2 regions of the Neobacillus sp. KR4-4 genome follow, and region 1 is predicted to be linked to the other one. Evidence: predicted binding sites of a transcription regulator. Region 1 holds the regulator's gene; the other holds the start of a gene.
What was found. Region 1 encodes Rex, which represses fermentation and respiration genes when NADH is low (regulators of the CRP and FNR family bind a similar motif). Its sites were predicted from a motif close to TTGTGAAATATTTCACAA; they were not measured.
Positions count from the first base shown of each region.

Region 2: qoxA (cytochrome aa3 quinol oxidase subunit II) is a predicted target of Rex. The motif match lies at 5,665-5,682, and genes of this name have one in related genera.

Region 1 covers NZ_JBHHJU010000040.1:33,133-41,112, reverse strand. The annotation lists gene tsaD (tRNA (adenosine(37)-N6)-threonylcarbamoyltransferase complex transferase subunit TsaD) at 1-507, shown strand, start outside; gene ACE198_RS26080 (hypothetical protein) at 757-930, opposite strand; gene ACE198_RS26075 (ABC transporter ATP-binding protein) at 979-2,898, opposite strand; gene moaC (cyclic pyranopterin monophosphate synthase MoaC) at 3,076-3,573, shown strand; gene ACE198_RS26065 (redox-sensing transcriptional repressor Rex) at 3,609-4,268, shown strand; gene ACE198_RS26060 (sulfite exporter TauE/SafE family protein) at 4,480-5,232, shown strand; gene dcuS (DcuS/MalK family sensor histidine kinase) at 5,374-6,993, shown strand; gene ACE198_RS26050 (response regulator) at 6,971-7,678, shown strand; gene ACE198_RS26045 (2-hydroxycarboxylate transporter family protein) at 7,797-7,980, shown strand, end outside.
Region 2 covers NZ_JBHHJU010000010.1:109,661-117,640, forward strand. The annotation lists gene ACE198_RS12540 (TerC family protein) at 1-315, shown strand, start outside; gene ACE198_RS12545 (phosphatase PAP2 family protein) at 474-989, shown strand; gene pssA (CDP-diacylglycerol--serine O-phosphatidyltransferase) at 1,009-1,719, shown strand; gene qoxD (cytochrome aa3 quinol oxidase subunit IV) at 1,782-2,075, opposite strand; gene qoxC (cytochrome aa3 quinol oxidase subunit III) at 2,076-2,681, opposite strand; gene qoxB (cytochrome aa3 quinol oxidase subunit I) at 2,671-4,647, opposite strand; gene qoxA (cytochrome aa3 quinol oxidase subunit II) at 4,637-5,623, opposite strand; gene ACE198_RS12575 (heme biosynthesis protein HemY) at 5,995-6,297, shown strand; gene ACE198_RS12580 (Hsp20/alpha crystallin family protein) at 6,539-6,946, opposite strand; gene ACE198_RS12585 (spore germination protein) at 6,959-7,201, opposite strand; gene ACE198_RS12590 (spore germination protein) at 7,222-7,488, opposite strand; gene ACE198_RS12595 (Cof-type HAD-IIB family hydrolase) at 7,695-7,980, shown strand, end outside.

The DNA of each region.
Region 1 (7,980 bases):
GCCCGCACATTAAATATGCCGTACCCTGGAGGCCCTCATATTGACCGCCTGGCTCAGTCTGGAAATCCGACGATTAACTTACCTCGGGCATGGCTGGAGGAAGGCTCCTATGATTTTAGTTTTAGTGGTTTAAAATCCGCTGTTATTAATACGGTCCATAATGCGGAGCAACGAGGTGAGGTGATTGCCCCTGAAGACCTAGCTGCAAGTTTTCAAGAAAGCGTCATTGAAGTTTTAGTCACAAAAACAGAAAGAGCGGTCACAGAATACGGCGTAGAGCAAGTATTGGTAGCGGGCGGGGTTGCAGCGAATAAAGGACTTAGACAGGCGTTAGAGAAGGTTTTTTCCAAGAAACCTGGGATTGAATTAGTCATCCCGCCATTATCACTATGTACAGATAATGCAGCAATGATCGCTGCTGCTGGAAGTGTGATGTTTGAAAAGGGAATTCGAGCAAATTTGACGTTAAACGCCAATCCTGGATTAGATATTGAATTATATAATTAGAAACTCTTCTGGATAAGAAGAGTTTTTTTGTTGATAAGAATTTTTGAACTTCCATCAAAATAATCTTAAATGTGGATAAGTGGATTGTTTTCTGTGTATAATGTGGATAAGTAGGGTAATTATTGTGGATATTGTGGAAAACTAAAAAAATCATTGGGAATACTCTGTTTACAATGTGAATAAGCTTGTGGAAAAGTGAATAATTTTTTAAAAAAGTGTTTATATCGAATGTTGTCGATATATGTCTTATTATAAAGAAGGCTGTGTTAAACTTGTCTGTTGATTTCTGTTCCAGGCACAAGCGGTTCGCGGGCGTGCCGGGGAGCCTCCTCGTCGCTTTGCTCCTGCGGGGTCTCCCCTGCCCCGTACTCCCGCAGGAGTCTTCGTGCCTTCCACTCCAATCAACAGAGCCAAAATCAACATTAATCTTTTAACACAGCCAAAAAGAAAAAACCGAGCACTGCTCGGTTTTTACTCTGCCAATTCCGCCCATGCTTCCATTAGCTGCTCGAGTTCAGCCTTGGCTTTTTCATTTTTTATGTTGATTTCTAATACTCTTTCATGATTTTGAAAGATATCTGGATCACATAACTGCTGTTCGAATTCCTGAATTTGCTCTTCCAGTTCTTCAATTCTTTGTTCCACTTCTTCTAATTTCCGTTTTCGCTGACGTTCTTGTTTCTTGCTTTCCTTATCCTGTTGATAAGTATTTTTCTCAAATGCTTCCATTTGTGCAGACCCTTTTTGAATATCCGCCAGCGCCAGGGCAGCAAGCTCCTCCTGCTCCAATTTCTTCTCTACATAATAATCATAATCCCCTAAATACTCTGTACTGCCATGGCGGCTCAGTTCCAAGACCTTTGTGGCAATTCGGTTAATAAAATACCTGTCATGGGAGACAAAAAGAATTGTGCCAGGGTAATCGATTAATGCATTCTCAAGAACTTCCTTGCTATCTAAATCCAAATGGTTGGTGGGCTCATCTAAAATTAGAACATTGGCTTTTTCCAACATCAGCTTAGCTAAAGCAAGTCGAGCTTTCTCCCCACCGCTTAAAGTGGAGACAATTTTTAAGACATCATCACCGGAAAATAAGAAATTACCAAGAACCGTTCGAATCTCTTTTTCGTTTTTTAACGGGTAATCATCCCAGAGTTCATTCAAAACACGCTTATTGGAAGTTAATTCAGCCTGTTCCTGATCGTAATATCCGATGGAAAGGTTTGTTCCATAGAGAATGGTTCCGTCTAGGGCAGGAAGCTTTTTAATAATTGTTTTTAATAAGGTTGATTTACCAATTCCATTTGGGCCAACTAAGGCAATGCTTTCTCCTTTAAAGGCACGAAAAGAAATGGCTTCTGAGACCTTTTCGCCCTGATAACCGACAGCAAGGGAATCGACCGTTAACACGTCATTGCCGCTTTGTTTTTCAATTTCAAACGAGAAGTTTGCCGATTTTTCATCTCCTAAGGGGCGGTCCATCAGTTCCATCTTCTCTAACTTTTTGCGGCGGCTTTGGGCTCGTTTGGTCGTTGATGCACGTGCCAAATTCCGGTTGATAAAATCCTGAAGATCTGCCACCTCTTGCTGTTGCTTTTCAAAAAGCTTTAAATCACGCTCATAATTGGCCGCTTTTTGATCTAGGTAGGCACTATAGTTGCCTGTGAATCGTTGGATTTGCTTACGGGAGACTTCATATACCTGCGTAACCACCTTATCTAAAAAATAGCGGTCATGGGAAACAATCAAAATGGCCCCGTGATAACTTTGTAAATATTGCTCCAGCCAGGACAGGGTATCAATATCAAGATGGTTGGTCGGCTCGTCCAATATTAAGATATCGGGCTTAGTTAATAGCAGTTTACCAAGGGCAAGACGCGTTTTCTGTCCGCCGCTTAAACTTGATATCATCAAGGATTTATCAGGGAAATTTAACCCATGGAGTACAGAACGGAGCTCTGCCTCGTATTGATATCCACCCTGCTCCTTAAATTTCACTTGAAGATGGTCGTACTCTTTTAGGATTCTCTCGTATCTTCCAGTATCATCAAATACATTAGGATCGGCCATTTGCTCTTCAAGGGCCCGAAGTGACTTTTCCATTAAACGCAGCGGTTCAAATACAGTCAACATCTCGTCCCATATCGACAAAGTGGACTCTAAACCAGTATTTTGGGCTAAATAGCCAATCATTACTTCTTTTGGTTTGATGATTTCACCGCCATCATGTGACAAGTGGCCAGCAATAATCTTCAATAATGTTGATTTTCCTGCCCCGTTGCGACCAACTAGAGCCACACGGTCTCGAGTTTGTAATTCTAATTTAATATTCGATAAAATTAGGTCAGCACCATAATATTTTTGTAGTTGATTAACCTGTAACAAAATCATTCTTTTTCACCTCTATTACATAGGTTTAGTGTACCTTATTCCCCGTATATCGGCAATAAACTGAGGCGCAGATTAGGTGGATGAAGGTGTTAAATCGGCAAAAACCTTGAATTTCGTTCAAAGTTTCACAGACAGATAAGGAAAAATAGTGTATGATTTGAAGGGAGGATTATTTATATGGCAGAATTAACGCATTTTAATGAAGAAGGCCGAGCAAAAATGGTCGATGTCAGTGATAAGCCAGAAACAGCACGGACGGCACTTGCTCATTCCAGTATTACAGTTAGGAAAGAAATTTACGATAGAATTACGAATCACGCGATAAAAAAAGGTGATGTCTTAGCAGTGGCACAGGTAGCTGCGGTCATGGCAGCAAAGAAGACGTGGGATTTGATTCCGATGTGTCATCCGATCCCCTTAACGGGGGTTAATATATCTTTTTCCTGGGAGCAGGACACAGAAGAGAATTATCGCTTAAATATATCGGCAGCCGTTAAAACCAAGGGGAATACAGGTGTAGAAATGGAAGCGTTAACAGCTGCGTCAGCATGCGCTTTAACGGTTTATGATATGTGTAAAGCCGTTGATAAAGGTATGGTGATTGGCCCTACATATCTTGTCGAAAAAACAGGCGGTAAAAATGGTGATTTTAAGAGAAACGAAAAAGTTAAATGATTTTTAACTAAATTATCCATGGGGTGTGGGAGATTATGAGTAATGAAACAATGAAAATACCACAGGCGACAGCCAAACGGCTGCCCCTTTATTACCGATTTCTTAAAAACCTGCATTCTTCCGGTAAGCAAAGGGTTTCATCAGCCGAACTAAGTGAAGCCGTAAAGGTCGACTCAGCCACGATTCGCCGCGATTTTTCTTATTTCGGAGCATTAGGAAAAAAAGGTTATGGGTATAATGTCAATTATTTGATTTCCTTCTTTCGTAAAACCTTGGACCAGGATGAATTAACAAAGGTTGCTTTAATAGGGGTAGGGAATTTGGGCACGGCATTTTTAAACTATAATTTTTTAAAGAATAATAACACGAAAATAGAATGTGCCTTTGATGTGGATCCAGAAAAAATGGGAACGAAAATTCGCGAGGTCCCGGTTTATCATATGGATGAATTGGAGAAGGTTTTATCTGAGGGGGGTATATCCGTTGCGATATTAACGGTTCCAGCCCCAGTTGCACAGATGATTACTGATCGACTTGTGAGTGCAAATATAAAGGGAATATTAAACTTTACGCCAGCACGCTTAAATGTTCCCCCGCAAATTAGAGTCCATCATATTGACTTAGCAGTGGAACTGCAATCGCTTGTTTATTTTTTAAAGCATTATCCGACGGTGGAATTAGAGGAAGAAGAATAGTAATTTAGTTAAGAGCAGAGCTTTTCACAACATTTGTGGAGAGCTCTTTTGTATGCTTCATACCCTGCTTTTTTTAATTACATAATCTATCAAAATACTGAGGGCTGGACTAAGATGTAGGTAGTTTATTTGCAAGCGATTACTATCGGGATTATAGATCACACATTCCCTAGAGTGACATCTAGGGTTTTTGCAATTGGAGGGGATGAAGTTGGCGATCGTGCTGACTATGTTTGTACTTGGGGTATTATTAGGATTTGTCGGAGCAGGAGGTTCTGGCTTTATTATTGCCATTTTAACAGTGGTTTTTGGAGTTCCCATCCATGTCGCTTTAGGGACATCTTTAGCTGCCATGGTGTTTACTACCTTGTCAGGTGCGTACAGTCATTTTCGGCAAGGAAATATTTCGATTAAAACGGGTCTAATTGTCGGAGGATTTGGGTCGATTGCTTCCTATTTTGGTTCAAAGCTAGCTGGTTTGATTCCCATCCATTCCTTGCATTGGTTAACCGCAGGGATGTTGTTTCTATCCGCTTTGATCTTGGTCGTACGATTGTTTATTGTTCAAAAAATTAAGGCAAACTATAAAAAAGACGAACCAAGCAACCTTCTTCTTATTAAGAAAGCAGCGCTAGTCGGTTTGGTTACCGGGTTGATGTCTGGGACATTTGGGATTGGTGCTGCACCGTTCATTCAAATCGGACTGCTTTTAATCTTGGGACTTACGCTTAAACAATCGGTGGGTACAACCATGCTTGTTATTCTGCCCATCGCTTTAGCAGGGGGAGCTGGCTATTATTTTCAAGGATACTTGAACTTCCCATTGTTAATTGAAGTGGTGGCAGGAACCATGATTGGTTCTTATGTCGGGGCCAAGTTTACGGACTTTGCACCTCAGCCCGTTTTAAAAAGTGCGATGGTCCTGACCCCTATTTTAGCAGGAGCTATATTACTGATAAGTTAAAGAAAGCTTCTAATGCTGCAAAGTTCTGTCATAGCAAGCTTTGCAGCTTTTTTGCGTTTACTTTACTTACCTGAATGATTACATTGTCATCAAGGGGTGCATCAAGATGGTGCCTGACACCCGGTACAGCTGGAGGGAAATATGAGAAGGGGCAGATGGAGTTTAAAATCAGTGATTATTGTATTCGTTTGTGTAGTGGTTACTTTTTCGCTGTTGATAACGGATTTACTTATAAGTTCCAGAATTGCTTCAGAGACGGAAAAGAATCAGGCGGAGCAAGCAAGAAGTGTAGCTCGCATGGTTGCACATAGTCCGCTTGTGATTGAGGCGATGAGTGGGAAACGCGATGAAAAGGACATTCAAAGCTATGCAAATGAAATGAGGAAAGTTACAAATGTTTACTTTATTGTCGTGATGGATATGAATGCCATTCGAAAATCCCACCCCGACAGTAATAAAATAGGGTTGCCATTCAGGGGTGGAGATGAAGGACCTGTTTTAAAAGGAAGAGAGCATGCGTCAATATCAAAGGGATCGCTGGGACCTTCATTACGCTCTTTTACACCCATTAAGGACGAAAAAGGGAAACAAATCGGGGCAGTGGCCGTTGGGATTTCGCTGGATAATGTGGAAAAGGCCGTCAAAAAGAGCCGAACTGGGATCTATATTGGAACCCTGATCGGTCTATTAATCGGTGTTCTTGGGGCTGTTATTTTAGCTAGATATATCAAAAAAATCTTACTTGGGCTTGAGCCGTTTGCGATCGCAAAATTATTAGAAGAAAGAAGCGCTATGCTTCAATCCGTCAGAGAAGGAATTGTCGCGGTTGATCAAGAGTCAAAGATAACACTTGTCAACCGAGCTGCTTTAAAGATGTTTCACAAGGCAGGACTGCCGGATAATCCGATGGGGGTAAATATAGAAAGGTATTTGTCTACCACGCGCTTAAAAGATCTCTTACAAACGGGTAAAGCTGAATTGGATGAAGAACAGAATTTAAATGGAATGACCATTTTAACTAATCGAGTCCCTGTTATTGTTGGGAATAAGGTCGTAGGGGCCATTGCAACTTTTCGCGATAAAACAGAAATACAAGTACTCGCCGAAGAACTGACTGGAGTGAGAACTTACGCCGATGCACTTCGAGCCCAGGCACATGAATATATGAATAAGCTTCATGTTATTTTAGGGATGGTCCATACAGGGTATTATGAAAAAGTTGTTGAATACATCAATGAAACGGTTAATCATCGCAATAACGAAATTGGCTTTGTGACCAAAAAAATAAAGGACCCTGTATTAGCAGGCTTTTTAATTGGAAAGTTAAGTTATGCAAGGGAATCGGGGACAGAGTTATCAGTTTTGTGTGAACAACCAATTCCTCAACCCGAGGATTCTGATATAACACATGAACTGATTACGATTTTAGGTAATTTAATTGATAATGCGATTATGGCTGTGAGCGGTTGTCCACTCAAAAAAGTAACAGTTTCCCTTGATTATGCAGATGATATTTTAACAATTGAAGTAAAAGATACCGGAAAAGGGATGAGTGAAGAAATACAAAACCAAATTTTCAACAAAGGATTCTCCACAAAAGGCGAAAATAGAGGATTAGGATTGTATCTCGTTTCGCAGGCGGTTAAAAAGTTGGACGGGGATTTAATTCTATCATCAAAACCTGAAAAAGGGACCGTTTTCGCCGTGTATATACCATATGATGGGGAGGGGGACAGAAATGATCCGAGTGATGATCGTTGATGACGATCCAATGGTGGCTGAATTCAATAAACGCTATCTTGAGCAGGTCCCTGGATTTAAATTGATGGCAATGGCTGCATCTGTAGATGAGGCGATTATGAAATTGGAAAAGCTAGAAATCGATCTGATCTTGCTTGATATATTTATGCCGGGGAAACTAGGTTTAGAGCTGTTAACCTACCTCCGCGAAAATGAGAAAGAGACCGATGTAATTATTATTTCAGCAGCGTCAGACATGGAGCGGATTAAAAAGGCCTTGAGGTACGGAGCTGTAGATTATTTAATTAAACCTTTTGAATTTGACCGATTTAGCAGAGCGTTAGTTGACTATAAGAACCAAACAGAGATTATTCAGACACAACATGTAATTAATCAAGACGTACTGGACCAGCAGATCCTGCACCGAGAGGAAAAGTCTCTTATCGAAGACCTCCCGAAAGGATTGACAAAAGACACCTTAAAACAAATTTGGGAAGCCATTCAGGAATTAAAAAATGCTCCGTTTTCAACAGAGGACGTTGTAAAGGTGGTCGGCATTTCTCGGGTATCGGTTCGTAAGTATTTAAACTTTTTAAAGGAAATCGGAATTCTTGATGTGAAGGTAATTTACGGTACCGTCGGCAGACCTGTATACCAGCATGAATATAATCAAATGAAAGAACATCTAATCAAAGCCTTTTTGTAAGCAGCCGAAAACTGCTTACTTTTTTTATTTACAAAAATCTTATTAAATTTACATAAACTATGAAAGCGTTTCAATCGGGAATATGATAGAAACATAAATTTAATAGGGGGATGAATTTATGGAACCAGTTAGAAAATTGCAACCGCTTACGGTTGTTTCAGGGGAAAAGGAAGAAAAGAAAGGTTTTTTAGGTAAAATTGGCAGTATGAAGATAGGGGTTATTCCACTGCCGCTTTATATCGTTATCGCAGCTGTTGTCTACTTTTCAGCTGTCTATAAATTGCTTCCAGCTGACATGATTG
Region 2 (7,980 bases), on a different contig from region 1:
TTTTTAGTAATCTTTGCTGGAGGGGTAATTGGTTTAATTATTATGCGCTTTGCAGCGAATCAGTTTGTGAATTTATTGGAAAAAAGACCAGGTTTAGAAATTGCTGCTTTTACAATTGTGGGCTGGGTTGGAGTGAAGCTTGCCGTCTACACGTTATCACATCCTATGTTAGCGATTTTAAGTGAAGATTTTGCGCATTCAACAGTTTGGAAAGTAACCTTTTATGTTGTATTAGTAGGTATCGCCGCAGCCGGCTGGTTTTTCTCAAAAGATAAAAGCGTAGAACCAGTGCGAGAAGAACCCAAGACACTATAATTACTTTTCACCTTCATAGGAAAGGCGGACTCAACCAAAGCTGCCTTTCTTATGGCTTTTTTACATACCATTGTAAGGTTAAAAGTTGTAGAAGTTGAAACAATGAGCAACCTATAAAGTATAATCAAAAATCCAATTTTCTAGAGAGGTTTGTATTGATGAAATTAAAAACATATCTTATAATCGCCTTTAGCCTGAGTGTTGTTTCCATTATTGGCTTTAGTCTGATATCCTTATTAATAAGTGACCAAAAAATCATTCATTTTGATCGTACTATAATCGATGCTGTTCAAGGAATGGAAACACCATTTCTTACATCTGTAATGAAATTCTTTACGTTTATTGGTTCGGCTCCCTTTGTCATTGTTCTTAGCCTTTTTCTTTTACTTTTTCTCTATGCAATGAATGCTTTTACGGTCTATGGAATTATTACCTTCTTATTATGGCGGCATATTACAAGTTCGTTAGGTAGATGGGCACTAATCTTTGTAAGCATGGTGATGATTTTAGCCATTGGCATCAGTCGAATCTATTTAGGTGTCCATTATCCCAGTGATATCATTGGTGGATATTTTGCAAGCGCCTTTTGGATTACAACAGCTATTATATTTTTCCAGTATTATCAGGTTAAGCGTTATAATAAAAGACAACGACGTGAAAAGAATATTGCCTAAATTTCCTATCTAGTATGGAGTGATACATATTATCAGAAACAGTATTCCTAATTTATTTACCATTTCTAATTTGTTTTTCGGATATTTATCCATCATGTATTCCGCCCAGGGGGATTACAAAAATGCTGCCATTTTAATATTAATAGGGATGATGCTCGACAGTATGGATGGCAGGATTGCACGAATGTTACGAGTGGATAGTGAGTTGGGGAAAGAGTTAGATTCGTTAGCAGATGTGGTAACTTTTGGTGTTGCACCGGCAATGATGGCTTATTATTCCTATTTCTCAGAGTTTGGTGTGGCAGGGATGGCCATTTCAGGATTATTTCCTTTATTCGGAGCCTACCGATTAGCCCGGTTTAATATTAATGCTGTTAAATCTTCAAATCATTATTTTACCGGTGTTCCCATCACTGCTGGGGGAGGATTACTAACACTGCTTACCTTATTCCAAGGTAAAATGCCAGAGTTCATTTTGCCCATTGCCTTTTTTATCATCTGTTATTTAATGGTGAGCACGATAAAAATTCCAAGCTTGAAAGATGTCCCATTACCCAAATACGGAATTATCGTCACGCTTTTCCTAGGGTATGCGATATACCTCGTCTTCAAAAAAGAGCAGCATCGCTTTCCGTATTTCATCTATGTGGCAATCCCGCTGTACATAGCTTTTATCATTTTCCAATTAGTAAGAAGAAAGAGAAAAAGTAATGGTGGAATAAAAAAATAAGAACAAAAAAAGGGTGTCAGGTACCATGTGAAGAATTCACACGGTGCCTGACACCTTTTTATTTACATCCCGAAGGACATTACCCAGATTGAACCAGCAACGGTTACGAAGGCGATGAAGAATCCGTAAGCGACGTTGATGATTTGGGATTTGCCGTCTTCTCCTTCGTTCATATGCATGAACATATATAGCTGAAGGGCAGCCTGGATTACAGCTAAAGAGCCAATAATCCAGAGTATTGTTTTAAAAGGAAGATTGGTTTTCAGTGCTACACCAAGTGCTGCGAAGGTTAGTACTAATGACATAATAAAACCTAACACATGTGTAAGTGGAAAACCTTTTGTATTTTTAGCCATTTATGCCACCATCCTTGCTAAATACACAAATGTGAAAATGAAAATCCAGACAACATCTAAAAAGTGCCAATATAGACCGATGATAAAAGTTTTACGAGCAGTAACAGGTGTTAACCCTCGTTTTAGTATTTGGATAATAACCATAGTCGCCCAGCCAATACCCATACTCACGTGCAGTCCGTGTGTTCCAAGTAATACAAAGAAGCTGGAAAGGAAAGCACTTGTTTGCATGGTAGCTCCTTCATGAACATAATGGATAAATTCTGTGATCTCCATGAACACGAACCCAGCACCAAGGAGAAGGGTAATGATAAACCATAACAATAATCCATTCCGGTTATGACGGCGCATCTCATAAATGGCAAGACCGCAAGTAAAACTACTAGTTAATAAAAGGATCGTTTCGACCATAACATCTTTTATTTCAAAAAGGTCCTTTGGAGTTGGACCTCCAGCATATCTCGCACTAAGGACAGAAAATACCGCAAAGAGAGTCCCAAAGAGAATAATCTCCGCTCCTAGGAAAATCCAGAAACCGAGAATATTCATTCGGTTCTGTTCTGTTTGATATTCGAGTGGTAAGGCAGTGTTTACATTAGCTGACATGGCTGTTCCCCCCTTTATCGACGTTACGCCATGCTTTTTCCGTTTCCTTTATTTCGTCAACATGAACATGGAAACCATCGTTGTAATCGAATGAACGAATGATTAACCCAATAAGTATTCCAACAGTGGCTACAAGAGCCGCAATTTTCCATTCAAAGACTAGGAAGAAACCAGCAATGCCAAAGATTACGCCCATATAGATTGGTAAGCCGGAATTACTTGGCATATGGATTTCTTCAATTTCTTCGTCTTTTAACGTCAATCCTTCGTTATTCTTTTTCATATACCAGAAGCTATCAACAGATTTCACTTCAGGCAATTTCGCAAAATTATAGAATGGAGGAGGTGAAGCAGTTGCCCACTCTAGCGTTCTTGCATCCCATGGATCGTTTGAAATATTACGGTCTGCATAGCGTGCACTCCAATAAATGTTATAGCAAAGTGCGCCAAAGCCGATTGCTAAGATAACTGCACCAATAGTAGATAATAGGAATAATGGTGCATAGCCAGATTCAGCAGAATAAGTGTACGAACGACGCACCGCACCATCTAATCCTAGGAAGAACATTGGCATAAACGTTAAGTTAAATCCAATGGTAAAGAACCAAAAATGTATTTTACCAATTTTCTCATTGAGCATATGGCCGAACATTTTTGGCCACCAGTAATAAAGTCCAGCAAATACCGCAAACACAACACCAGGAATTAACACATAGTGAAAGTGAGCGACAAGGAATAGGGTGTTGTGGTATTGGTAATCGGCCGCGCCCATTGCGAGCATAACGCCAGTTACACCACCGATGATAAAGCATGGAATGAATGCAAGTGCCCAAAGCATCGCAGTGGAAAACTCAATTCGACCTTTTCTCATCGTGAATAACCAGTTAAACATTTTGACACCCGTTGGAATAGCAATCATCATCGTCGTAATGGAGAAAACGGAGTTAACTCCTGGTCCAGCTCCCATTGTAAAGAAGTGGTGGACCCAAACGAGCATACTTAAAAACGCAATACCAACAATCGAGAAAACCATAGATTTATAGCCAAAAAGCATTTTTCTTGAAAATGTTGAAATAACTTCAGAAAACATTCCAAATGCGGGTAGGACAACGATATAAACCTCAGGGTGACCCCATAACCAGAAAAGGTTAGCCCACATCATATCCATACCGCCACCCGCTAAGGTGAAGAAATGGGTTCCAAAGATCCGGTCAAACGTCATTAATGCAAGTGCAACCGTGAAAATTGGGAATGAAGCAACAATAATCACCGAAGCAATGAATGAAGTCCAAGTAAACATTGGCATTCTCATCAGTGTCATGCCTTTTGTTCTCATTTTTAAGATAGTGACAATAAAATTTATACCCGTCATCAGGGTACCAATCCCAGCAATTTGCAGGGCAATCGCATAATAGTTATTCCCGATTCCAGGAGTAAATTCTTTACCTGCAAGAGGGAAGTATGCAGTCCAACCAGCATCTGGAGAACCACCGACAACAAACGAAATATTAAACAGCATCGCACCACTAAAGAACAGCCAGAAGCTTAACGCGTTAAGTTGTGGGAATGCGACGTCACGAGCACCGATTTGCAGTGGGATTACCACGTTCATTAAGCCAATTAATAATGGCATTGCTGCAAACAAAATCATAATGACACCGTGTGTAGTGAAAATTTCATTGTAATGTTGCGCATCTAAAAATTTCATTTCTGGACGTGAGGTTTGAGCCTTCATTAAGAGGCCGTCCACACCGCCACGGAAAAACATTAATACACCAGAGAGGATATACATAATCCCAATTCGTTTATGATCAACGGTTGTTAACCATTCTCTCCAGAGCCATTTCCATTTTTTTAAATAGGTAACCCCAGCCACAATTCCGATCATTGTTAAGAGAATAGCAATCTGAGAACCTAGTATTAATGGGTTGCCAACAATAAAAAAGTCATGCCAATTAATGTTCATTGTGCTCACCTCCATCTGATTTTTCACTCTTGTCCATGCTTTCCATACCTTCCATGTCCATAGAATGACTATTTGTTTCTTTTTCTTTGAAAATCTTTCCTTTTACGCCATGTACTTCGTACAATTCAGGATTTGTATAAGTTTTAGAATTCATATCCGCATGGTTTACCCAGGCAAGATGTGTTCCAATAAATGTTTCACGTCCTAAGTGTGTAGGCTTAAGAAGTTGATTGTATTTCTTTTCTGTTAACTTAGGAGCAGTTTCTTTAACTTCTTTTACCCATTTTTCAAAGGCTTGGGGGGATTTTGCTTCAACCGTAAATTCCATTTCAGCATAGCCCTTACCGTTAAAGTTTGTATTTCTTCCTAAAAATTCACCAGGCTTGTCAGCTGTAAGGTACAGCTCTGTCTCCATCTTGTTCATGGTATACTTTTGACCGCCTAAAGCAGGAACCCAGAATGACTGCATTGTACCTGCAGAAGTTAACTTAAACTGCACAGGTGTGCCAGCAGGAATATTCACGTAGTTCACAGTTTCAATCCCTTGTTCAGGGTAGCTAAAAATCCACTTCCAATCGGCAGAAGTCACATTAATGGTAATTGGTTTTTTATTTTCATATCCAGCAGGTACTTTTTCTAACTTATAGATTGTATTAACAGTAGGAATCGTTAAAGCAATGACAATAAGAATAGGAATGACAGTCCAAATTATTTCTAATTTTGTGCTTCCATGTTCTTCAGGTGGTTCGTAATCTGCATTTTCAGGCTTAGCCCGATATTTCCAGATAATATATCCAAATAAACCAAAAACAACGACAACCACTAGCAACATAAAAATAAGTGACCAGTTAATTAAATCTAGAATGTCACGTGCGGCAGGTCCTTTTGGATCAAAGACGACCATATTCGTACATCCGCTTAAAAGCATAGTTGGTACTAAAGCTAACAGTGGAATTAAGTAGCTTTTTTTAAACATGAATTTTTCTCCCTTCCAAATGTTCACTTTTACGATTATAATCGTGAAACCTTTCACAAACAAGACTGAATTACTTCTTTTTTTGCTTCCATGTACTGATTAAGCCTAATTTAAATTAGTTATTATTTAATAGTAATTAGTCCGTTAGTCTTTTCTAAAACCTATATTAACAATAATGCTGTGATGTTTATACACGTTTTTCGATTAATTTGTGACAAATTTGTTAAGGTTTTAAAATTCCTATCGAGGAAAAGAATGTATGTAAATTTTTACCTGGTAAATTAAGTATTTTTAGTTCAAAACTAATCATTGTCTATTTTTGCAAAAAAGTGGGATAATACGTAGGAATACATAGATGAGGAGAGCCAAAAATGAAGGTAAAAGTGAATCGTAATGCAGCAAAAGCTTTGAAAAAAATGTTAGAACAAGAAGAAGCACAAGGAAAACTTTTTCGTGTGTATGTCACAAGTATTCATGGTGACCATGCCCATTATGATTTAAAGCTTGATACACCAACAGAAAATGATGTTGTCGTCACAAGCGATAAAGAAATTGATTTCATTATTGATAAAAATGACCCAAACCTAAATAGTATTTGGATTCAATATTTCCAATTACCGAAAGAAGAGTGGCTGATTACTAACCCAACCATGGGTGTCCATCACCATCATTAATAGCACCACATTAAAACGCTTGTTTTTGACAGGCGTTTTTTTATTATTGTTATTTTCTTAAAACTTGAAATAATTAGTAATTGTTTCATATAATCAATTACCATGAACAATCGTAAGTAATTTCATACTAATAAAAGGAGTGTGCATATGATTTAATCACAAAACAAGTTTACCCTTCTACAATCATAGAAGGGAAATCTTTTGCAATAAGTCTTTATGATATTGGAGATAAACACTCTAGTCACTTCTTATTTCGAGGGTAAGATAAATGAAGTAGTCCATTATTAATTTGTGAATGTATTAAATGAGCCTGTGTTGGTTCAGGTAGGTCAATTACTCGTTCAAAATCACCATATTCACGTTCTCTCTTCATTTCCATTTCTAAAGGTAAAACAGGTTTTATTCTGCCATTAATTTTTAAATGATTATTTGAAATTAAGCTAAGCGAAACATCTTCTGGATTTACCCCAGGTATTTCAAAAATAATAAAGTTATAATAATCATTTTGGTATAAGTCAAATTTTGGATTAAGCGATACTTCTCTAAAAAATTCATCTGGTTGTTTTTGCTTTAGTACGCTAGACCAAAAATTGCTCTCTCTATACTCGTTAGTAATCTCTAGCCATCTTCTCATTTTTTCTATATCCATATTGCTGCTCCTTTAAATTTGATTAGCTATAGGCATAGATGGGTTAGCTATTTGATCCTGATCACTAATATCTGTATCTATATTGCCTGAGGACATTAAAGAAGTGGCTGGTGATAAATCACCTAAAGTGAAATTTGCTCCCACAAATTTACTATTTGCAGTATGGCTGTTATGCACAGTAGGACCGATATCAACATTCCCGTTTTGGGTGGCTCCATTTATCTTGAAATTTAAAATATTTATTTGATATGGCATATCAGATAACTCCTATAATTTTAGATTGGTGGTACAGGTTGAATTGGTGTATTGACATTAGTAGAATCAGTAGTTCCAATAGAGGTTTGATCATTAACGTCTGGATCATTTAACAGGTTTTCCATCATTGCCTCAGTTGGTGAAGTATCTCCATATGAAGCATTAATTCCTTGTAATTTACTATTGGCTGTGGGACTGTTATGAGATGCTTCCCCTATAGTTATGGAGCCATTGCCCGAAATACTGTTTATTTTTAGATAATATAAATTGATAACAACCGATGGCATCATTAAACACCTTTCTATTCTTGGCTTATGGGTACTATATGCAATAGAGCGCCTATAGGTTACTTATTAAAGGATTATAAGAAAATTGCAAGATACTTGTCAGAGTATTTATTATAACTATATTATGTAAACTTAATGTTTGATTAGTTTTTAGAAATGATGTTATCTTATTATAGGAAAAGTATGGAAGGGAGCTTGATATACATATGGATAATATTAATAATGACATTGAAGTCAAACTAGTTGCACTCGATATGGATGGTACGCTTTTAAATAATAAAGGACAGGTATCGGAAGCAAATCGTGAAGCCATCAAAGCTGCTAAGGAAAAAGGAATCTATGTGGTTCTTAGTACAGGCCGTTCACTTTTGACGAGCAGAGAGCATGCTGATTCATTGGAGCTTGATTCTTATTTAGTCACTGTTAATGGTAGTGAAATATGGGATGATCAACGTCAATTAGTAGAGAGGAACTTGGTAAAGTCTGAACTTG